Linked DNA regions of Phyllobacterium zundukense. The protein of the gene in region 3 interacts with the protein of the main gene of each other region in a pairwise test. Links are inferred from orthologs where the notes say so. Each region holds a gene or a part of one and is shown on either strand. Other genes may lie near its edges. The genes, in order: BLM14_RS08575, BLM14_RS16960 and BLM14_RS19645.

Region 1 (7,596 bases), 2.2 Mb from region 3 along the record:
ACGCGGCGCTTGCAAAGATTTGATCGTTAAACCCAAGGACGTAGCAGCGGCCGAAGCAGCAATCCCAGGTTCATCCCGACTAATTGCCAGGCGCAGTTTCCGCCTGCCCCCAGAAACACCGCCCGTTCCTGTGCAACGCCGGGCAAAAATCATCACGCGAGTCACATTCTGAGTAGTTCAGCCAAGCGTTGGCCTACAAAAGCTTGGATTTGCTTGGTTGGGACACTGCTTTAGCCAATCAAAGTACACCAACTCAATAACAGTTAAAATTTACAATATTCGCAAAGAGCTTTCTTCATGGCTTTCCGGTGTATTGTTATCCCGGTAACAATACACTCGGCGGACGCAATGACGACCTACGATTTCTGGACAGCCAAGTTTGGCGATTATGCCCCGATGCAACAAATCACGATCATGGTCGGCATGGCAGTCGTTGCATCGAACGCCCTGGCAACGGGCTTCTTCCTAGTCATCGGTCTCGATCAGATCGCGACTGTCTTGGTTGCCACAACGCTCATCGTCGTGATTGTAAGCGTTCCGCTTGGCGCGTTCCTCATCGGCCTCAATTTCCGGTTGAAACAGGCGGCGATACAGCTCGATGTGGCATCCCGCAAGGACGGCCTTACTGGCCTTGGCAACCGCAACGAATTCTACCTGCAGGCGCAGCGGCAAATCGTATTGTGCGACCCTGAGAAGAGCGCTGATGCAGTTCTCTACATCGACGCCGATCATTTCAAGTCAATCAACGATCGCTACGGACACGCGGTTGGAGACAGTGTACTCCAGGAAATAGGCAGCCTTATTCGTTTCACTATCGGCGAGTGGGATTTCGCCGCTCGGTTTGGCGGCGAGGAGTTCGCTATTTTCCTCAGCAACGCCGATCTTGGGAAAGCCGATTGGCTGTCACATAAAATTCTTACCGGCGTTCGGGATATTTCGAAACATCTGCTAATCGCTGATCTCGACGTGACGGTGAGTGTCGGGATATCGATCCACGAACCGGGGCAATCACTGGAAGCAGCGCTGATTGCAGCGGACAAATGTCTTTATGCCGCCAAAAGCCAGGGGCGCAACCGCATTGTGCACGCAGACAGCAACCTGACAGTCTTGCATGAGCCCCAAATTCGAATGATCTGAATAATGGGCCGACACGCCAGGCTTGCTGAAAAGTCCCAACCACAAAACGCCAAACTCACTAGTCAGTTCAGACAAATATCCGATGAACCGAACACGCTGCCCTTGAAAAAGCGTGGCGGCGGCGTATTTGCGAGTAGCGCTGATGAATGTTGGAATATCATTCCTGATCTGCCTCATTCGGACCACGAACTTTGCAAATCCGCCAATGCTTTAAGGAGCACAACCATGTCCCTCTCCATGCACAAAATATCAGTCCCGGCATTTGTTCGCGGCTTCTCGGTTCTTTCATCGTTGGTAGACAAGGCAGAGGCATTCGGAGCGGAGAAGAAAATCAATCCCGCAGTGCTCTTCAATGCGCGCCTTGCGCCGGATATGCTGCCATTTTCAGGTCAGATCCAGCGTGCGAGCGATACGTCGAAGGCTACGATCGGCCGCCTTACAACGATCGAAGTGCCGAAATTTCCCGATGAGGAGGCCAGCTTTTCCGAACTGCGCGAGCGCATTGCCAAGACCGTCGCATTTCTGGAAAGTGTGGATCCGTCGGCACTCAATGGCAGTGACGACAAGGAGGTCACGTTGAGCTCCGGCGGTCTGAAAGTCACATTGAGTGGTGCGGAATACATTTTGAAATTCGCCCTGCCGAACTTCTACTTCCACGCCACGACAGCTCAAAATATCCTGCGACACAATGGCGTTCAGGTCGGTAAACTCGATTACCTCGGCAAGCTGGGCTGATTTTCATCAATATTGTGACCGTGGCGCGGTAAGTGCAGCCACGGTCAATGATGCAATGTTACGGAGAAGCTAGGCGACCAGATGTTCGATCTGATCAGCAGACAGCTCGCGCTTTCTTCCGATTTCGTCCCACCGCTTCAGCATCGTGCGATATCTTTCCAGCTGAAGCTCCGGTCGATTGTCTGCGCTCTTTGAGATTTCCTGCGGAAATTTAAGTATCTTGCTCAGAAAATCAGCATAGGAAAAATGCCCGCTTGATTGAGTTGGTCCAAAGCCGACGAATTTCGTCTTGTCAGCAATGTTGTTGCTTATACCATTGCTGGAAGCCTTGATTGCCCGGAACAGCAGAAGAATGTCGGCGACTTCCTGAGCCGCCTCCTCGCTCACGGTAGTGTTGGAAATTCCAAGGTCTTCGTAGAGGCTTTCCAACCCCTTTTCCACGACTTCCTGGTGACGTTCGTAGAGACTGGACTTCTCTGGATCAAGCTTCTTCAAGATTTCGTATTGGTTAAACAATACTAAACGTTCCGCAAAACTAAACACCATTCACCTCCGTATGATCTGACCGCAATACGACACCCTGCCGTTTGCCTATAATTCACGGGATTTCTGATGATTACTCTGCGCATACTCCTCTTAAGAAGCCGATATTCCACTCGTTACAATTTTATCATTTATGGATATTGAACAAGAACGCCAAGGCGACAGACGTTGCTTAACAATTCCCTAATGGATCGACGAGAACCGCGCTATCGGTCGCTCTTGGTGTTTTTGTAGATATTGACACCCAGTTCGCGAATTTTCTTACGCAGTGTATTGCGGTTGAGCCCGAGCAATTCAGCCGCCTTGATCTGATTTCCGTGCGTAGCCGTGAGACAGGAAAGTATCAAAGGATACTCAACATCCTCAAGTACGCGCTGATAAAGGCCCGCCGGTGGCAGGTCGTCCCCATAAGACAGGAAGTAGCGCTGCATGTTGAGTTCGACAGCTTGGGCAATGGTGATATCTTCGTTCGCCATAGCATTCGAGGAGGGCTCGCTTGGCCGCAGATCGGCTTTCAGTTCGGCTTCGATGACTTCCGCGTTGATCTCCTCCTGCGGATAAAGCGCGGCCAGGCGCCGGACGAGATTTTCAAGCTCGCGCACATTGCCGGCCCATGGATAGCGCCGCATGAGATCAAGGCCGTCGGCCGTGATGCGCTTTTCAGGCAGTCCATCCTTCGCCGCCATCTTGAAGAAGTGCCGGACGAGATCAGGGATATCCTCGCCGCGCTCGCGCAATGGCGGCAAACGCAGCGGCACCACATTGAGGCGGTAATAGAGATCTTCGCGAAACAGCCCCTGATTGATCAGGGTACGCAGATCCTTGTTGGTCGCGGCGACGATGCGCACGTCGGTCTTGATCGGCGTACGGCCGCCAACGGTCATGTATTCGCCCTGCTGCAGCACGCGCAGGAGCCGGGTCTGCGCCTCCATCGGCATGTCGCCGATCTCATCGAGGAACAGCGTACCGCCGTCTGCCTGTTCAAAGCGACCGCTCGACCGGTTCTGGGCGCCGGTGAAGGCGCCGCGCTCGTGGCCAAACAGCTCGGATTCGATCAGATCGCGTGGGATTGCGGCCATGTTGATGGCGACGAACGGTCCCTTGCGCCGCCGTCCATATTCATGCAGCGCCCGTGCGACGAGTTCCTTGCCTGTACCGGATTCACCGGAGATCATGACCGTCAGGTCTGTCTGCATCATGCGGGCAAGAACACGATAGATGTCCTGCATTGCGGGTGAACGCCCCACGAGCGGCATCGTGTCCGGTTGTTCGTCGGCAGCCCACTTTTCGGGCTTTTTCTTGGGCTCCGACAGTGCACGGCCAACGATGCTGACGAGTTCTGTCAGGTCGAACGGCTTGGGCAAATATTCATAGGCGCCTGCTTCCGACGCGCGGATGGCGGTCATGAAGGTGTTCTGCGCACTCATGACGATGACAGGAAGGTCGGGGCGTGATTTCTTGATGCGTGGCAAAAGATCGAAGGCATTTTCGTCAGGCATCACCACATCGGTGATTACCAGATCGCCATCGCCCGCCGATATCCAGCGCCACAAAGTGGCTGCATTGGAAGTGATCCGGACGTCATAGCCAGCACGGGAAAGCGCCTGATTGAGAACTGTTCTGATTGCCGCGTCGTCATCCGCGACGAGAATGCTGCCCAAACTCATGATCAGGATCCCGCTTTCTTGGAGTATGGATTTTCGTCCGCATGGTCGTCATCAAGCGGACCGCTCTGCCAGGCAGGCATGAGAATTCTGAACGTCGTCTTCCGCGGCACGGAATCGCATTCGATGACGCCGCCATGGTCACCGACAATTTTGGCAACGAGCGCAAGACCAAGCCCTGAACCATTGGGCTTTGTCGTCACGAAGGGATCGAACAGGTGGGGCATGATATCGGGCGATACGCCAGCGCCCGTATCCTGGACCGTAAACTCAAGCGGCAGAGAGACGCGATTGCGCATACCCGGAACCGAAAGGCGGATGCCTGGCCGGAATGCTGTCGAGAGCGTGATTTCGCCCGATTCATTCGCGCCGATCGACTCGGCCGCGTTCTTCACGAGATTGAGGAAAATCTGAACAAGTTGATCGCGATTGGCGAAGACATAGGGTAGAGACGGATCGTAATCCTCATGGAATTTGATATGGCTGGCAAAGCCATTCTTGGCGATGGCTTTGACGTGATCGAGGACCACGTGGATATTTACTGCTTCGCGCTCAATGGGGCGTTCGTCCGAGAAAACTTCCATTCGATCGACGAGCGACACGATCCGGTCAGTCTCATCGGTGATCAGCCGTGTCAGGGCGCGGTCATCGTCGTTCAGGCCGGTCTCAAGCAATTGTGCAGCGCCGCGAATGCCGGACAGCGGGTTCTTGATCTCATGAGCCAGCATGGATGCAAGACCAGTCACGGAACGTGCCGCACCACGATGCGTCATTTGGCGGTCGAGCTTTTCGGCCATGGACCGTTCCTTGAACAGGATAACGATCGAACCGGGTGACTCGCTTACCGGCGTCACGTAGAGATCGACAATACGGTCCTGACCAAGTCGCGGCGACGAGACGTCGACACGGTACTCGTTTACTGGAGACGGGCTTTCACGCACCTGTTTGACAAGTGCGAGCAGCGGGCTGCCGAACGGCAGGAGCATATCGAGCGTGTTGCGGCTCAAAATGCTGGCACTGGACCGGAAAAACGCTTCGGCGTCGGCATTGGCGTAGGAAATATAACCTGCGTCATCGAGCATGATCACCGGATGTCGGATGGAGTTCAGGACGATGCCTGCCAACCGGTCTTCCAGCACGAATTTGTCTGACGCTGTCATTACGCTACCTTTTTCATTTCATCGGCATTCGGTCGAGACAGCGCAGCGTGGAGACGCCTTGCCACCTGACGCGGATTCGTTTCCGTCATGATCGAACCCCGCTCGGCAGGACTGATACCGACACCATGCATTTCCAGATACCAGCCGAGGTGCTTGCGGGCATGACGAATGCCGGTGGGCTCGCCATAATGCACAAGCATGGCTTCGTAGTGCGCGACCGCATAGTCGGCGATCATGTCACTGGCATCCTGCCCGACTCCGTCGACGATAGTTCCCGGCAACCAGGGCTGACCGTAGGAGCCACGCCCGACCATCAAGGCATCGGCGCCCGACGCTTCGAGAATCGAAACCGCATCCTGCCGGTTCAACACATCGCCATTGGCGACAAGTGGAATCGAGACCACATTCTTGACAGCCCGAATGGCGTTCCAATCGGCCTTGCCTTCGTAGAACTGGCAGCGGGTCCGGCCGTGAACCGTGACCATCTGCACACCTGCCTGCTCTGCCCGGGCAGCAAGTTCAGGCGCGTTGATTGTGTCATCATCCCAGCCAAGCCGCATTTTCAGTGTCACCGGAACGCTGACAGCTCCGATCGTCGCCTCGATCAGCATCAGGGCATGATCGAGGTCGCGCATCAGCGCCGAACCGGACAGGCCGCCGGTCACCTTCTTGGCTGGACAACCCATGTTGATATCGATGATATGTGCGCCCTCGCCTTCGGCAATGCGCGCAGCTTCCGCCATCCACCTGGCTTCACGTCCTGCAATCTGCACGACATGCGTGCCAAGCCCATCGCCTTTCAGACGCAACAGATTTCCGCGTTCACGCGTACAGAGCTCGGCGCTGGCAACCATTTCGGAGACGACCATTCCAGCACCGGCCTGCCAAGCCAATTGGCGAAATGGCAGGTCGGAAACACCCGACATAGGCGCCAGAAATACGCGGTTGCGCAAAAGCACACCGCCTACTTCCAATGGTTCCTTCAGTTCGATCACGCTTGGTCTGCCTGTTTCGTATGCAATTTTACAATAGCCTATCCTTTAGACAGGATCGTGCCTCTTCGCAAGGCAAAGAGCGTCGTTCCCTGACCGGATTTCGACCTCCTTTCGACTCAAACCTCTGGTCTTTCGGCTTGGCAAAGGGTAACGCAGTTCGACATCACGGAGAGAAGCGTGCCGGTTAAGACTGATGACAAGAAAATGCGGGTAGCCGCCGTCATTGTGGCGGCTGGGCGCGGAGAGCGCGCGGGCCAAAGCGTTGAAGGACCAAAGCAATACCGCAAGATTGGCGGAGAGGCCGTTTTGGCGCACACGCTTCGTGCGTTCCTCGATTGTCCGCTGGTCGATCGTGTCGTCGTTGTCATCCATAAGGAAGACGAGGCACTGTTTGCCCAAGCCACCGGAGACTTTGCCGCTAGCATTACTTCGGTAACAGGCGGACCGACCCGCCAGGAATCAACCCGCCTCGGACTTCTGGCGCTCAAGGACATGATGCCTGACCACGTGCTGATTCACGATGGCGTGCGTCCCTTCATTTCGGCTGACCTTCTGGAGCGGGTCATTTTCAATCTGACACCGCACATTGGCGTCCTGCCGGTTCTTGCTGTCTCGGATACGTTGAAGGCGGCGGGGAATGATGCAATGGTCAGCGCGACAGTGCCGCGCGCCGGCCTCTATGCTGCACAGACGCCGCAAGCCTTCCCCTATTTGCCGATCCTCACTGCGCACGACGCGGCGTTCGCCGCCGGTCGCTCCGATTTCACCGACGATTCGGCTATTGCCGAATGGCATGGCTTACCGGTGCGGATCGTCGAAGGATCGGCCGATAACACGAAATTGACCTGGGCAAAGGATATCGATATGGCCGATGATCGTCTGTCACAGAAGCTTTCCGCCTATCCGGATGTGCGCACAGGAAACGGCTATGACGTGCATGCATTCGAGCCGGGCAACGGCGTGATGCTTGCCGGTGTCTTCATCGAACATGATTGCAAGCTTTCCGGACATTCCGATGCGGACGTGGCGTTGCATGCGCTGACAGATGCCTTGCTGGCGACGCGCGGTGCGGGCGATATAGGCACACATTTTCCACCGTCCGATCCGCAGTGGAAAGGCGCCGCCTCGCATATATTCGTGGAACATGCGGTGAAGATCGTCAAAGAGGCCGGCGGCCGGATTGCCAACGCAGACATCACACTGATCTGCGAAGCGCCGAAAGTCGGCCCGCATCGTGAAGCGATGACTGCTGCATTATCGAAGATGCTGGGCATTACGCCTGATCGTATTTCAGTTAAGGCCACTACCAATGAAAAGCTCGGATTCATTGGCCGTAAGGAAGGCATCGCCGCGATTGCCACA
Region 2 (8,005 bases), 540 kb from region 3 along the record:
ACCGGTCCTATGGTGTGCAGGTCGCCCGCCTCGCCGGGTTACCCGAGGCAGTGGTCAACCGTGCCCGCGACGTTCTGCACCAGCTCGAAGCGGGGGAGACTTCCGGCAAGGCGGACAAGCTGATCGACGATCTTCCGCTATTCTCGGTCGAGGTGAAACGTCAGCCGCCAAAGCCAGTTCAAGGCAAAGATAGCGCTCTGTTTTCCGCCCTTTCCATGGTCAATCCGGACGAGATGACGCCGCGCGAAGCGCTGGATACGCTCTACCGATTGAAAGGCCTGGCCACAAACCCGACATCTTGAATGCCACGAGAAACGCTCACTTCAAATGTAATCGTTTCGTTTGAAGTAAATTCGCGCTATAGCGTGCGGCCATCATTCGTAAAGTCGTGTTCATGAGCGCCTCAGACCTGAAACTGGAACAGATACTCAACCCGGCCAAACTTCATCGTCAGTTTGAAGATCTGGTCAAATCCGCGAAGAAACAAGGCGCAGCTTCCGTCGATCGCAACAGTGTATTGCAGTTGGTGAAAGAAACGCTGAGCGCGGGCCGCAAGACTGCGGAAGAAATGCTGATGAAGGACGCAGGTGGTACACTCTGCTCTATCCGGCTTTCCTGGCTTATGGACCAGGTTATTTCGGCCCTCTACGACTTCGCCATCACCCACGTCTACCCCGCGGTAAATCCCTCCACAGCGGAACGCATGACTATTATCGCCGTTGGCGGATACGGGCGTGGTGGCTTGGCACCTGGATCGGATATCGATCTGTTGTTTCTGCTGCCTTACAAGCAGACACCCTGGGGCGAACAGGTCGTCGAGTATATTCTCTACATGCTTTGGGATGCGGGGCTCAAAGTCGGTCACGCCACGCGAAACCTTGACGAGTCCATCCGCCTTTCGCTGTCCGATATGACCATCCGGACCACGATCCTTGAAGCACGGTATCTTTGCGGTAATGAAGAGCTCTTCACCAGACTGGTGCAACGCTTCGACGAGGAAGTCGTCAAGGGAACCGGCCCACAGTTCATCGAGGCCAAGCTCGCCGAACGCGATGCACGCAACCGCAAGGCGGGCGCAACACGCTATCTGGTTGAACCCAATGTCAAGGAAGGCAAGGGCGGCCAGCGCGATCTGCATACGCTGTTCTGGATCGCCAAATATTATTACCGCGTAAAGACGAGCGACGAGCTGGTAACACTTGGCGTCCTATCCCCTGCTGAACACAAGATTTTCCGTAAGGCGGAAGATCTTCTATGGGCAGTGCGCTGCCACATGCATTTCCTGACCGGCAAGGCCGAGGAGCGACTTTCTTTCGATATCCAGAGCGAGATTGCCCGGCGGCTCGGCTACACAGCGCATCCCGGCCAGCGCGATGTCGAGCGATTCATGAAGCACTACTTCCTCGTCGCCAAGGAAGTCGGGGACCTCACCCGCATCATCTGCGCGGCGCTGGAAGAGGAACAGGCCAAGCATGTTCCGGGCTTCAACCGGATTTTTCTTACCTTCTCACGGCGCAAGCGCAAACTTGCTGGCACAAGCGACTTCGTTGTCGACAATCACCGCATCACCATCGCCAATGACGGTGTTTTCCATAAGGATCCCGTCAATCTGATCCGCCTGTTTCATCTGGCCGACGAGCACGGGCTGGAATTTCACCCGGATGCCATGCAACTGGTGACGCGATCACTTTCATTGATCAAGACCGACTTGCGGGAAAATCCCGAGGCAAACCGGCTCTTCCTTGAAATCCTCACCTCGGAGCGCAATCCCGAACTCATCCTGCGACGCATGAACGAATCCGGCGTTCTCGGCAAGTTCATTCCCGACTTCGGCAAGGTCGTCGCGATGATGCAGTTCAATATGTATCATCACTATACTGTCGATGAGCATCTGTTGCGTTGTATCGCGGTGATGTCGGAAATCGATCACGGCGATCTCGGGCAGGAACACCCCCTCGCCAACCAGATCATGCCCGGCCTGAAGAAGGACCGTAAACTCCTCTACGTGGCCTTGCTGCTGCATGATATAGCCAAGGGCCGTCCGGAAGATCATTCCATCGTTGGTGCCCGCATCGCGAGGCGCGTTGGCCCGCGCCTTGGCCTGTCGAAAACCGATACGGAAACCGTTGCCTGGCTCGTCGAACAGCATTTGACTATGAGTATGGTGGCACAGTCGCGTGATCTCAACGACCGCAAGACGATCGAGGATTTCGCCGAGATCGTGCAGACCCTCGACCGGATGAAGCTGCTGCTGGTTCTCACGATTTGCGACATCAAGGCCGTTGGACCGGGCGTGTGGAATGGCTGGAAGGGCCAGTTGTTGCGCAATCTCTTCTATGAGACGGAATTGATGCTGACCGGTGGCTTTTCGGAAGTCTCGCGCAAGGAGCGCACCGACCATGCTCGCGCGCAACTCGACCATGCGCTCTCGTCCTGGCCTCAGGTCGAGCGCCAATCCTATCTGGCACTGCATTATCAAAACTACCTTTTGACTGTCAGCCTCGATGACCAGATTCGCCACGCCAACTTCGTACGCGAGTCCGACTCAAGCGAAAAAACCCTTGCAACCATGGTCAAAACTCATGATTTCGAGGGCGTAACGGAAATTACCGTTCTATCGCCCGATCATCCGCGTCTGCTTTCCATCATCGCTGGCGCCTGTGCTGCAGCCGGTGCGAATATTGTCGATGCGCAGATATTCACGACCAGTGATGGACGCGCGCTCGATACGATCCTCATCAGTCGCGAATTTCCGACGGATGATGACGAACGGCGCCGTGCAATGCGGGTTGGCCGCCTGATCGAGGACGTACTGTCCGGGAAGTCTTACCTACCGGAAATGCTGGCCGCCCGTACCAAACCGAAACGCGCCGTCAAGGCGTTCCGGATCACACCGCGCGTCGAAATCAACAATACGCTTTCGAACAAATTCACCGTCATCGAAGTGGAGGGGCTGGACCGCCCCGGCCTCCTTTCGGAAATTACCGGTGTGATTTCCGATCTATCGCTTGATATCGCCTCGGCGCATGTCACGACCTTCGGTGAAAAGGTCATCGACGTGTTCTACGTCACCGACCTCGTCGGCCATCAGATCACCAACGCGACAAGACAGAACCGCATCCGCAAGAAACTGCTCGCTATCTTTGGTGAAGGCGACATCACAACCGCGCAGCCACAACGGCAAAATATCCTCATGTCGGCAGAGTAGAATGAGTCTGGTCAAGAAATTCGCGACTGTAGCGTCCGGCACGCTGATGAGCCGCGTCTTCGGCTTCACCCGAGAGATGCTGATGGCCAGCGCACTGGGTACAGGTCCGGTAGCAGATGCTTTCAATGCGGCTTTCCGCTTTCCCAACACCTTCCGGCGGCTCTTTGCGGAAGGGGCATTCAACGCAGCCTTTGTACCCTTGTTTGCGAAGGAAATCGAAGCCAATGGTCTCGAGGGTGCACGGCGCTTTTCCGAAGAGGTCTTTGGTGTCCTCTTTACAGTGCTCCTCAGCCTGACGATCCTGATGGAACTGTCGATGCCGCTGATCGTGCGCTTCGTCATCGCACCCGGTTTCGTCGAGGATGCGATGAAGTTCGACAATACTGTGTCGATGGCCATCATCATGTTCCCTTATCTCGCCTGCATGTCGCTTGCAGCGATGATGAGCGGGATGCTGAATTCCCTGCACCGCTATTTCGCTGCGGCGATTGCGCCGGTCTTTCTGAACGTGATCCTGATTGGCGTGCTGGGCTATGCCTGGCTGAAGGGCCAGGATGGAAGGCAAGTGGGCTATGCTCTGTCCTGGGGTGTAATGGTCTCGGGTGTGGTTCAGCTTGCTATTGTCTGGTTCGCGGTACGCAATGCCGGCATCTCCATCGGGTTCCGGTTGCCGCACCTGACCGCCAATGTCAAACGTCTGCTGGTGCTTGCCCTGCCGGCCGCCGTCACCGGTGGCATCACCCAGATCAATCTGCTCATCAATACGAATATTGCCTCGGCCAAGTCGGGTGCCATCTCGTCCCTCGCCTATGCCGACCGGATCTATCAGCTGCCTCTCGGTGTGGTCGGCATCGCGGTCGCAACCGTTCTCCTGCCAGAATTAGCCCGTGCCTTGCGCTCCGGTAATCTGAAGGAGGCGGGCAGCCTGCAGAACCGATCGGTGGAGTTCACCTTGTTCCTGACGCTACCCGCTGCGGCTGCGTTGCTGGTCATGTCGGAGCCCATCGTTCGCATGCTCTACGAACGCGGTAATTTCTCTACCGCGTCGACACACACCGTCGGCAATATTCTTGCGATTTACGGGCTTGGCCTTCCGGCTTTCGTGTTGATCAAGGCGTTTCTGCCCGGCTTCTTCGCGCGCGAGGATACGCGCACGCCGATGATCTTCGCCGCTATTGCAGTGGTTGTGAATGTTACTTTAGCCCTCACCCTATTCCCGATCCTGGCGGAGACGGGTATTGCAACCGCCGAAGTCGTCGCCGGATGGACCAACGCGCTTTTGCTTTTCGCAACGCTTGTTTGGCGTGGCCATTGGGGCCGCGACATCCCGCTTCTTACACGTATTCCGCGTCTGTTCGTTTCCGCCGGCCTCATGGGGCTTGCGCTCTATTACGCAATTGTGTGGATGGGTCCCGCACTTGCACCGCATGCGCCGCTGTATACGCAGGCTGTCGCAGTAATGTCGCTGGTCGTCCTGTCTATGATACTCTATTTCGCGCTTGCCTTCGGTACGGGCGGCGCCAGTTTCAGCATGATACGCCGCAATGTGAAACGCAGGGCAAAAACGCCGCCGGAGGATACTGCACCATGAGCCGGCACGTTGGCCTGATCACGGTCGTTGTTCGCGACTATGACGAGGCGCTTGCCTGGTATACGAACGTGCTCGGCTTTTCCCTTGTCATTGATACGCCACTCTCCGATACCAAGCGTTGGGTGGTCATCGCATCCGAAAATAATGGCGCCCGGCTGCTTCTTGCCAAGGCGGATGGATCGGCGCAGGAAGCGAGCATCGGCAACCAGACCGGTGGTCGCGTCGCATTTTTTCTGTATAGCGACGATTTTACGGATGATCACGCCAAGATGGTCCGAGCCGGGGTGCGTTTCCTCGAAGAACCGCGTCACGAAGCGTATGGAAGTGTAGCGGTGTTCGAAGACCTCTATGGCAATAAATGGGATCTGCTGGAACTCAAATAGGGCTTGGCGTCGATAAGGCTTGAATACAGCGCGCCCCTCTGCCAAAACCGCGACTTCATTGCTATCGGCGCCCGCAAGGCCCGATCCCCGAACGATCAAGGACAGTTCATGAGCACGTTTGAACCGCTCGTCTTTTCCGGTGTCCAGCCAACCGGCAATTTGCATCTCGGCAATTACCTGGGTGCAATCCGCCGTTGGGTTGCGCTGCAGGAAAGCAATAATTGCATTTACTGTGTTGTCGACCAGCATGCGATCACTCAGGCTCTTTCCGTCTGGGGTGGCCCTGCGGAACTGATGCGGAACACGCGGGAAGTCACGGCCGCCTTCCTTGCCTCTGGTATCGATGCAAAGAAGCATATTGTCTTCAATCAGAGCCGCGTTCACCAGCATGCCGAACTTGCCTGGATCTTTAATTGCGTTGCCCGCATGGGTTGGTTGAATCGCATGACCCAGTTCAAGGACAAGGCCGGCAAGGACCGTGAAAACGCATCTGTTGGCCTCTTTACCTATCCCAACCTGATGGCTGCCGACATTCTCGCCTACCGTGCCACCCATGTGCCTGTCGGTGAAGACCAGAAGCAGCACCTGGAGTTGACGCGCGACATCGCCCAGAAATTCAATACGGATTTTTCGGACCGCATTGCGGAACTTGGCCTCGGCGTCGAGACGCAATCCGGCGACGAAACGATTGCCAGCTTTTTTCCGCTAACGGAGCCAGTCATCGGCGGTCCCGCCGCACGCGTCATGAGCCTGCGCGACGGCACCAAGAAAATGTCGAAATCCGACCCTTCCGATCTGTCCCGCATTAATCTTATCGATGACGCGGATACGATTTCGAAGAAGATCCGCAAGGCAAAGACCGATTCGGAACCATTGCCATCCGATGTTGAAGGTTTGAAGGAACGCCCGGAAGCGGACAATCTCGTCGGAATCTATGCCGCGCTGATTGATAGCGACAAGGAAAGTGTCATCCGCGATTTCGGCGGACAGCAGTTCTCCGTCTTCAAGCCAGCTCTCGCCGACCTTGCGGTGGAAAAGCTTTCGCCGATCGCTGCGGAGATGCGTCGCATTTCGGCCGATTCCGGCTTTGTCGATTCGATTCTGAAAGATGGCGGCGAACGCGCAAGCGTTCTTGCCGAGAAGACGTTGCGCAATGTCCGTGATATTATGGGCTTTCTGCAGGACTAGGCAGCAGCCGGGGCAGGTCTTGCGAACGATCAGTGCATAGGGCAGGTTGGGCATATGGTATCAAAACGTCTGAGCCGCGAGGCGGGTCACCGCCGCAAATTTCTGGCCGTCATCGACGAGACGCCGGAGTGTGAACGAGCGGTTGCCTATGCCTCACGCCGGGCCAAGACCACTGGCGGCGTGCTTTTGCTGCTGTTCGTCATCGATTCAGCTGATTTTCAGGCGTTTTTGGGCGTCGAACAGATCATGCGTGCTGAAGCCGAGGAGCGGGCCAATTCTACGCTCAGCAAGTTCGCCGCCAGTGTACGCGAAACGATCGGGATCGAGTCGGAACTTGTCGTGCGCGAGGGCGTAACATCCGAACAGATCCAGAAATTGATCGAAGAAGACCAGGACATCGCCATTCTCGTTCTGGCTGCCGGTTCCGGCAAGGAAGGCCCCGGCCCTCTTGTACAGTCACTTGCTGGGCGCGAATCCTTTTCCATTCCGGTGACAGTCGTACCCTATAACCTCTCCGATGAAGATATCGACGCGATTACATGATTGCTTCGCCGAAACGTGATACAATCTTGACTTGAAGAGTTGGGTTTAAAGGCCTATATCCCCCTTTGAATGGTTCTAAACTAGACACGCGAGATCCGCCATGTTTATCCAAACTGAAGCAACGCCTAATCCGGCGACCTTGAAATTCCTGCCTGGAAAGGTGGTGCTTGAGGAAGGAACTGCTGATTTTCGCGACGCGGCAAGTGCCGGTGAAGCTTCACCGCTTGCTGGCAAGATTTTTGCTGTTCCCGGCGTTACCGGCGTGTTTTTCGGTTATGACTTCGTCACAGTTACCAAGACCGAAGGCCCGGAGTGGCAGCATCTGAAACCCGCCATCCTCGGCGCGATCATGGAACATTTCATGTCCGGCGTTCCGGTCATGGCGAATGCATCCCAGGTTGCCGACACCGCACAGCGCGAGACAGATGGCGAGTTTTTCGATAGCGCCGATACCGAAATCGTCGATACGATCAAGGAATTGCTTGAAACCCGGGTACGCCCGGCCGTCGCTCAGGACGGCGGCGACATCACATTCCGCGGCTATGAAAACGGCACTGTTTTCCTGCACATGAAGGGCGCTTGCTCGGGCTGCCCGTCATCCACGGCAACCCTGAAGCACGGGATCCAGAATCTCCTGAAGCATTTCGTTCCGGAAGTTCAGCAGGTCGAATCGATCTGATTTTCCCAGCATCATCCAATAAAAAGGCCGCTAGAAGCGGCCTTTTTATTAAGTTTTAGTTCACGGCGCCGGGTCCCGGTATCGCTCCGGGCGGGCATTTGCCGAGAATGATCATGCCGAGCACTTCATCCTCGTTGACATCGCCGACCTTGGCGGTGCCGACAACCTGACCGTTCTTCATCACCGCCACGCGGTCGGCAAGATGGAAGACGTCATGAATGTCGTGGCTGATGAGGAAGATGCCGATTCCTTCGCTTTTCAGCTGCTTGATCAGTTCGCCAACCTGCGCCGTTTCCTGTGGTCCGAGCGCGGCGGTGGGCTCGTCCATGATCAGGATGCGTGCGTTGAAGAGGATCGCGCGGGCAATGGCTACCGACTGGCGCTGACCGCCGGAGAGTGCCTTGACCGGGTCT
Region 3 (7,267 bases):
GAGACGCTTGAACACAACCTGTTTCGAGGTCGCAGCCCGCAGGTCGGCTGGCAGCGCGTCTTCGGCGGGCAGGTGATCGGCCAGGCGCTGGTGGCGGCGCAGCGCACCGTCGATCCACTCCGGCATGTGCATTCGCTCCACGGCTATTTCATGCGTGCCGGCGACCCGAAAGTGCCGATCATCTATGAGGTGGATCGCATCCGCGATGGCTCCAGCTTTACCACACGGCGCGTCGTCGGCATCCAGCACGGCCATGCGATTTTTTCGCTCGAAGCCTCGTTCCAGATCGAGGAGGCGGGGCTCGAGCACCAGAAGCCGCGGCCGCTCGACCTCACTCCGCCGGAACAGCTGATCAGCGACAAGGATCTGAAGGAACAGTATCTGCAGAATGCTCCGGCCAATATTCGCCGTTACTGGGAGCAGGACCGGCCGATCGAGCTGAAGCCGCTGTCGCTCACCCATTATTTCTCCCGCGAGAAGCTGCCGCCGGAGCAGAATGTCTGGATCAGGGCCACCGGTCCAGTGCCGGAGGATCGCGCCGTGCAGGCCGCCGTCCTTGCCTATCTCTCGGATATGACCTTGCTCGACACCTCGCTCTATGCTCACGGCCGGTCGATCTTCGACCGTGATCTGCAGGTGGCTAGCCTCGACCATGCCATGTGGTTTCACCGGCCCTGCCGTTTCGATGACTGGCTGCTTTATACGGCAGACAGTCCGAGTACATCCGGTGCGCGTGGGTTCAACCGTGGTGCAATCTATAGCCGTGACGGTACATTGATTGCATCGACCGCGCAGGAAGGCCTAATTCGTGTGCATCCTGTGGAATGAACCTTAACCATTTGTTCACAATTGCCTACTTTTTAGGCATGTTGCTGAAAAATGCGTAATCATGCTGCATGCGGTTAAAAATATCTAATTATAATCAATAGCTTAGCATTCAGTTTCGAGTCTGGCACGGAACTTGAATACTCCTGACCAGTCACCAACGGCCACAGTCGGCTTGAGGCGATGGGTACAACGCGGGTTGCTGCCCTTCAGGTAATTCCACCTGAGGGGTGCCGCGCAAGCGCAGGGGTATAGTCAATGAAAATTGTGATGGCCATCATCAAGCCGTTCAAGCTGGACGAAGTGCGTGAAGCACTCACCGCTGTCGGCATCCAGGGCCTGACCGTCACCGAGGTGAAGGGTTATGGCCGCCAGAAGGGGCACACCGAGATTTATCGCGGCGCCGAATATGCGGTGAGCTTTCTTCCCAAACTGAAAGTGGAAGTAGCTGTCGCGTCCGAGCTCGTCGACACCGCCGTTGAAGCCATCACGACAGCCGCCAAGACCGGCCAGATCGGTGACGGAAAGATTTTCGTTCTCAGCATCGAGCAGGCCGTCCGTATCCGTACGGGCGAGACCGACACCGACGCGCTGTAAGTTATTTGGGGTCTAAGGAGATAATAATGAAAATTCCAACCAGTCTGACATCCGCGGCGCGCAGCACCCTTCTGGGTTCGCTGGCGTTGACCGCATTCGGTTCACTGGCTGCGTTCGCTCAGGAAGCCGCACCAGCTGCAGCCGAAGCCGCCGCCGCGGCGCCAGCCTTCACAGTAGATAAGGGCGACACCACCTGGATGATGCTATCCACGGTGCTTGTGCTGTTGATGACCATCCCGGGCCTCGCCCTGTTTTACGGCGGACTTGTTCGCTCCAAGAACATGCTTTCTGTTCTCATGCAGGTCTTCACCATTACAGCCCTCGTGATGCTGATCTGGGTATTTTATGGATACAGCCTTGCATTCACCCCTGGCAACGCGTTCTTCGGCGGGTTGTCAAAGGCGTTTCTTGCCGGCGTCGACGTAACGACGCTGTCCGAAACCTTCACAAAAGGCGTGGCCATCCCTGAACTGGTCTTCGTTGTCTTCCAGATGACCTTCGCTTGTATCACCCCGGCACTTATCATCGGAGCGTTCGCCGAGCGCGTTAAGTTCTCCGCAGTTGTTCTGTTTGTCATTCTGTGGGTTACGTTCGTCTATTTCCCGATCGCCCATATGGTCTGGTTCTGGGGCGGTCCAAGCGCATACTCGGATCCGTCGGGCCTGATCTTCAGCTTCGGCGCAATCGATTTCGCAGGTGGCACAGTCGTTCACATCAATGCCGGTATCGCCGGTCTTGTTGGCGCACTGATGGTCGGAAAGCGTGTCGGCTACAAGAAAGACATCATGGCGCCACACTCCATGACAATGACCATGATCGGCGCATCGTTGCTGTGGGTCGGCTGGTTTGGTTTTAACGCAGGTTCGAACCTCGAAGCAAATGCCTATGCAGTACTCGCCATGGTCAATACCTTCTTGGCGACCGCTGCCGCCACGGTGGTCTGGATCCTGCTTGAATCCTTCCTGCGCGGCAAAGCATCCATGCTTGGTGCTGCCTCGGGTGCAGTCGCTGGTCTGGTTGCCGTCACGCCGGCTGCCGGGTTTGCTGGCCCGATGGGCGCCATTGTACTCGGCGCGGTCGTGACCTTCGTCTGCTACTTCTTTGTCGCGGTTGTGAAGAACAAGTTCGACTATGATGACAGCCTCGACGTTTTCGGCATTCACTGCGTTGGCGGCATCATCGGTGCTCTCGGCACAGGTATCCTCGTCAATCCGGCACTGGGTGGCGCTGGCATCGTCGACTACTCGACGGCCGACTTCGCGGCCGGTTACGCAGGAACTGCAACCCAGCTTTGGGCGCAGTTCAAGGGCGTGGCGGTTACGCTTCTGTGGTCCGGCATCGGCAGCGCGATCCTTTACAAGATCGTCGACCTGATCGTCGGGCTGCGTGCGACCCCCGAATCCGAGCGTGAAGGTCTGGATCTCACCTCGCACGGTGAAGCTGCCTACCACGCCTCATAAACTGTACGTGATGACAATGACGATGGGCCCGGTTTTCCGGGCCCATTTTGTTTTGGGGCGCTGATTACCTCCCACAACGGGAGAGATAATCGGCATCGACTTTTACCGCTTGCTAATTCCTGCCCGACCACCCTCCATGGTTAATGGCCCCTTAACCATCCGCGTCTTAACGTAGGAATCAAATCTGCGGCACCGTCACAGCCGTCAATATGCGTTCACGTGGGACCGGATTTCATGCGTCAAGGATACTCAGCGTCTTATGCCATTGAAGACGAGCGGCACGGGTTGACCGGCATCTTCCGCAGGCAGATTCACATCCTTTGGGGGCTGGCGCTGTTTTGCTTTATTGCCTTTGCCATCGGCAGCCTGGCAACCTGGAATGTCACTGACCCGAGTTTCAGCCATGCCACCTCCAATCCGGTGCGCAATGCGCTCGGATATCCCGGTGCGGTCTTCTCCGATCTTGGTATGCAGTTCTTCGGACTTTCGATGCTTGTCGCGCTTATGCCGGCGCTTTTCTGGGGCGGGCTGTTTTTGACCGGACGGGGTGTGGACCGCATGCCAAGTCGCATGATGGCCTGGTTCGGGGCGTCGCTCATGGCAGCAGCGATGGCCGGTTGTTTTGCGGTTCCTGAGAGCTGGCCGATGCCGATCGGCCTCGGCGGCGTCTTCGGCGATATGGTTTTGAAGATTCCAGCGATCTTTATTGGCACATTTCCCCGCGGCGGCCTTGCGATGATCCTTGTCGCCATTCTGGCCATCCCGACCCTCTGGGTCTTCGCTTTTGCCAGTGGCATTACCTATCGTGACAACGAACCGGCTATGCCCAAAAAATCCACGCGTCATGTGGCGGAAGAAGATGATTATGATGATGAGGAAGACGAGGATGAGGGCGGCGGTCTGCTTGCCCTTGGTGCTCTCACCCATTGGTTCCTGAGCACGAAGGCACTGATCCGTCGCATTTCCGGGCATGGTGCGGGTCTCTACAACGGAGCACGCCGTATCGGTGCCCGCCGTCACGAGGACGATTTTCTCGATGATATCCCGGTTTCGCGCCAGAAAGCAGCATCCACAGGCGCACGCCGGGAACCTGGATTCTATGACGAAGCGCCGCGGATCGAGGCACCATCTATCGACATCGGGAATGACTTCGATGCCCGGTCTGATCGTTTTGATCCGGTCGCGTTCAGCGATGAGGAGGACGACATCGACGATTGGGCACCGCAGGCCGCACCCGCAAGGCCAACCGCGATGCCGAACAAGCCGGTTGCCGCCCGCATAGATACGCCGGCACCAGCGCCAAGGGCTGGAGCGCGCATCCAGCGCGAAGCCCAGGCCTCATTGATTAAATCTGATGCGTTTGAAATGCCGTCGCTGCACTTCCTCAGTGAACCGAAGAATGTCGTCCGCAATCCATCTCTCTCCAAAGAGGCGCTTGAGCAGAATGCGCGGCTTCTGGAAGGCGTGCTCGAAGATTTCGGCGTGCGCGGCGAAATCATCCATGTTCGTCCGGGTCCCGTCGTCACACTTTACGAACTGGAGCCTGCACCCGGCATCAAGTCTTCGCGGGTCATCACGCTCGCCGACGATATTGCCCGCTCGATGAGCGCCATAGCCGCGCGTGTCGCCGTTGTGCCTGGACGCAACGCTATCGGCATCGAACTGCCGAACCAGACGCGCGAGATGGTCTATTTGCGCGAGCTTCTGGCAAGCCGCGACTTCGAGCAGACGAAGACCAAACTGGCTCTTGCCCTTGGCAAGACCATCAATGGCGAAGCGGTTATCGCCGATCTGGCAAAAATGCCGCATCTGCTCGTCGCCGGTACCACCGGTTCGGGTAAGTCCGTTGCCATCAACACCATGATCCTGTCGCTGCTTTACCGGATGACGCCGGAACAGTGCCGTTTGATCATGATCGATCCGAAAATGCTGGAACTGTCGATCTATGACGGCATTCCGCATCTGCTGACCCCGGTCGTCACCGATCCGAAGAAGGCCGTGGTGGCGCTGAAGTGGACGGTCAAGGAGATGGAAGACCGTTACCGCAAGATGTCGAAAGTCGGCGTGCGCAATATCGACGGCTTCAATCAGCGGGTCGAGCAAGCGCACAAGAAGGGCGAGCGCATCGCTCGCACGGTGCAGACCGGTTTCGACCGCGCGACGGGCGAAGCGGTTTACGAGACCGAAGAACTCGACCTGAAACCGATGCCCTATATCGTCGTCATCATCGACGAAATGGCCGACCTGATGATGGTTGCCGGCAAGGACATCGAAGGCGCGGTGCAGCGGCTGGCGCAGATGGCGCGTGCTGCCGGTATCCATGTGATCATGGCGACGCAGCGCCCGTCGGTTGACGTAATCACGGGTACGATCAAGGCAAACTTCCCGACCCGTATCTCGTTCCAGGTCACATCGAAGATCGATTCACGAACCATTCTTGGCGAGCAGGGCGGCGAACAGCTGCTCGGCATGGGCGATATGCTCTACATGGCTGGCGGCGGCCGTATCCAGCGTGTGCATGGACCATTCGTGGGCGATGACGAGGTGGAAAAGATCGTCCAGCATCTGAAACTGCAGGGCGTTCCGGAATATCTCGATTCAATCACCGAAGAGGACGATGAGGATGAGGGCGGCGGTCCTGCCGGAACCTCGAATCTGGAAGATTCCGACGACCCCTACGATCAGGCGGTTGCAGTTGTGCTTCGCGACAAGAAGGCCTCTACCAGCTACATCCAGCGCCGGCTTGGCATCGGTTATAACCGCGCCGCCTCCATCATCGAGCGCATGGAGCAGGAGGGACTCGTCGGCCCTGCCAATCATGCGGGCAAGCGCGAAATTCTGGTACCGACAGAGGATGATGAGTTTTGATAACGGTGCCGTAACGTAACGATTTTTCGGTACGTTATGGTATCATCGGAATCCAAGCATTACATAACGTTGAAATAACGCAGTTACGTAACGACTTTGAGGAACAAGAAACGGGGTTCTGCCGTTTCTTAGCCATACTGAAGCCTAACTGGTTGTTTAAACGCTAGACATGACGACAGGAGAAACGACCATGACACAGACAAAAGCACCGGTGCGTACAGTTGGCTCGCTTGCCAGGGCTTCTGCGGTCGCGTCCATGATCGGCATGGGATTACTGCTCGGCGGCACAGCCGCTTTGACAACCCCGGCTTTTGCCCAGGCAGCGCCTGCCGGCGTGAGTGCGGCGCAGGAGATTGCCAACAAATTCTCGAGCGTCAAAACGCTGACTGGCGACTTCGTCCAATTCGGTCCGCGCGGCGAACAGACGGAAGGCACGTTTTATATCGAACGGCCGGGCAAGATCCGGTTCAACTACAACAAGCCATCGCCGATACGTGTCATTTCCGACGGAGATTCGGTGGTGATCAACAATCGCAAGCTCGACACGTGGGATCTCTATCCCCTGTCGAAAACACCGCTGAAATTGCTCCTCAGCGATCAGATCAATCTTTCCGGCGGCAGGGTCAAGTCGGTCAAGCAGGAGTCGGACATGACGACGATCGTGCTTGGTGACAAGTCGGTCTTTGGTAATTCGACGATCACGATGATGTTCGATCCGAAGTCCTATGATCTGCGGCAATGGACGATTACCGATGCTCAGGGCCTCGATACGACGGTGATGATCACCAATGTCCGCACGGGTGTGCGATTTGCTGCGGACATGTTCAAGATCGACTACACCCGCATCGCAATGAAGAAATAACCGTCCGCGCATCTGTGGATGATAGCTCTTTCGGTTTTCATTCTGATGAACTTCGAATAGTCTCGCGGCAACCTCTTACAATCCGCGAGCCCAGCTTCCCATGCCTTTTTCCGTTGCTACCTGGAACATCAATTCGGTGCGCCTGCGCTTGCCGCTGGTTCTGCAATTCCTGGCGGACTACCAGCCGGACGTGCTCTGCCTGCAGGAGACGAAATGTCCGGACGATCTCTTTCCGCGTGAAGCGTTCCACATGGCGGGCTACGAGCATATCGAGATCAGCGGCCAGAAAGGCTATCACGGCGTTGCAACGCTCTCGCGCCGACCCTTGACGGAACCGGCCAGGGTCGGCTTTTGCGATATCGCGGATTGCCGGCATCTGAGTACGGTGGTTGCCACCGGATCGAAGCGCCTGCGCATCCATAATTTCTACGTGCCGGCCGGTGGCGATGAGCCGGACCCGGAGATCAACCCGAAATTCAAGCACAAGCTCGGCTTCCTCGATGAGATGAAGGCCATGAACGCCGTCTGCGGCGATGGGCATGCTTCCCTGCTGGTCGGCGATCTCAATATCGCGCCGCTCGAAACCGACGTCTGGTCGCACAAACAGTTGCTCAAGGTTGTGAGCCATACGCCGATCGAGACCGAGGGGCTCGAA

What was found.
Region 1: the proteins of BLM14_RS19645 (region 3) and BLM14_RS08575 interact in binary tests that used the Escherichia coli proteins (3 or more experiments, as listed by UniProt). The link is inferred for Phyllobacterium zundukense from one-to-one orthologs.
Region 2: the proteins of BLM14_RS19645 (region 3) and BLM14_RS16960 interact in binary tests that used the Escherichia coli proteins (3 or more experiments, as listed by UniProt). The link is inferred for Phyllobacterium zundukense from one-to-one orthologs.

What each region holds. Positions count from the first base shown.
Region 1 is NZ_CP017940.1:1,731,598-1,739,193, reverse strand. Bases 3,163-6,161 are described here. They hold BLM14_RS08575 (two-component system sensor histidine kinase NtrB), read right to left. Parts: upstream 5,240-6,161; coding sequence 4,085-5,239; downstream 3,163-4,084. Other genes in these bases: dusB (tRNA dihydrouridine synthase DusB), read right to left, coding at 5,239-6,161; ntrC (nitrogen regulation protein NR(I)), read right to left, coding at 3,163-4,082. Also shown: BLM14_RS30970 (hypothetical protein), read left to right, coding at 1-172; BLM14_RS08595 (GGDEF domain-containing protein), read left to right, coding at 349-1,137; BLM14_RS08590 (DUF1993 domain-containing protein), read left to right, coding at 1,363-1,872; BLM14_RS08585 (YfbU family protein), read right to left, coding at 1,942-2,415; more of ntrC, read right to left, coding at 2,622-3,162; more of dusB, read right to left, coding at 6,162-6,234; BLM14_RS08565 (bifunctional 2-C-methyl-D-erythritol 4-phosphate cytidylyltransferase/2-C-methyl-D-erythritol 2,4-cyclodiphosphate synthase), read left to right, coding at 6,439-7,596.
Region 2 is NZ_CP017940.1:3,384,222-3,392,226, forward strand. The notes cover bases 1-3,408. They hold BLM14_RS16960 ([protein-PII] uridylyltransferase), read left to right. Parts: upstream 1-394; coding sequence 395-3,208; downstream 3,209-3,408. Other genes in these bases: mutS (DNA mismatch repair protein MutS), read left to right, coding at 1-302; murJ (murein biosynthesis integral membrane protein MurJ), read left to right, coding at 3,210-3,408. Also shown: more of murJ, read left to right, coding at 3,409-4,799; BLM14_RS16970 (VOC family protein), read left to right, coding at 4,796-5,182; trpS (tryptophan--tRNA ligase), read left to right, coding at 5,291-6,370; BLM14_RS16980 (universal stress protein), read left to right, coding at 6,425-6,913; BLM14_RS16985 (NifU family protein), read left to right, coding at 7,014-7,592; BLM14_RS16990 (ATP-binding cassette domain-containing protein), read right to left, coding at 7,648-8,005.
Region 3 is NZ_CP017940.1:3,927,667-3,934,933, forward strand. Bases 83-2,752 are described here. They hold BLM14_RS19645 (P-II family nitrogen regulator), read left to right. Parts: upstream 83-1,083; coding sequence 1,084-1,422; downstream 1,423-2,752. Other genes in these bases: tesB (acyl-CoA thioesterase II), read left to right, coding at 83-828; BLM14_RS19650 (ammonium transporter), read left to right, coding at 1,449-2,752. Outside these bases: more of tesB, read left to right, coding at 1-82; more of BLM14_RS19650, read left to right, coding at 2,753-2,882; BLM14_RS19655 (DNA translocase FtsK), read left to right, coding at 3,117-5,750; BLM14_RS19660 (outer membrane lipoprotein carrier protein LolA), read left to right, coding at 5,941-6,612; BLM14_RS19665 (exodeoxyribonuclease III), read left to right, coding at 6,713-7,267. UniProt on the Escherichia coli protein: Involved in the regulation of nitrogen metabolism. Regulates the activity of its targets by protein-protein interaction in response to the nitrogen status of the cell.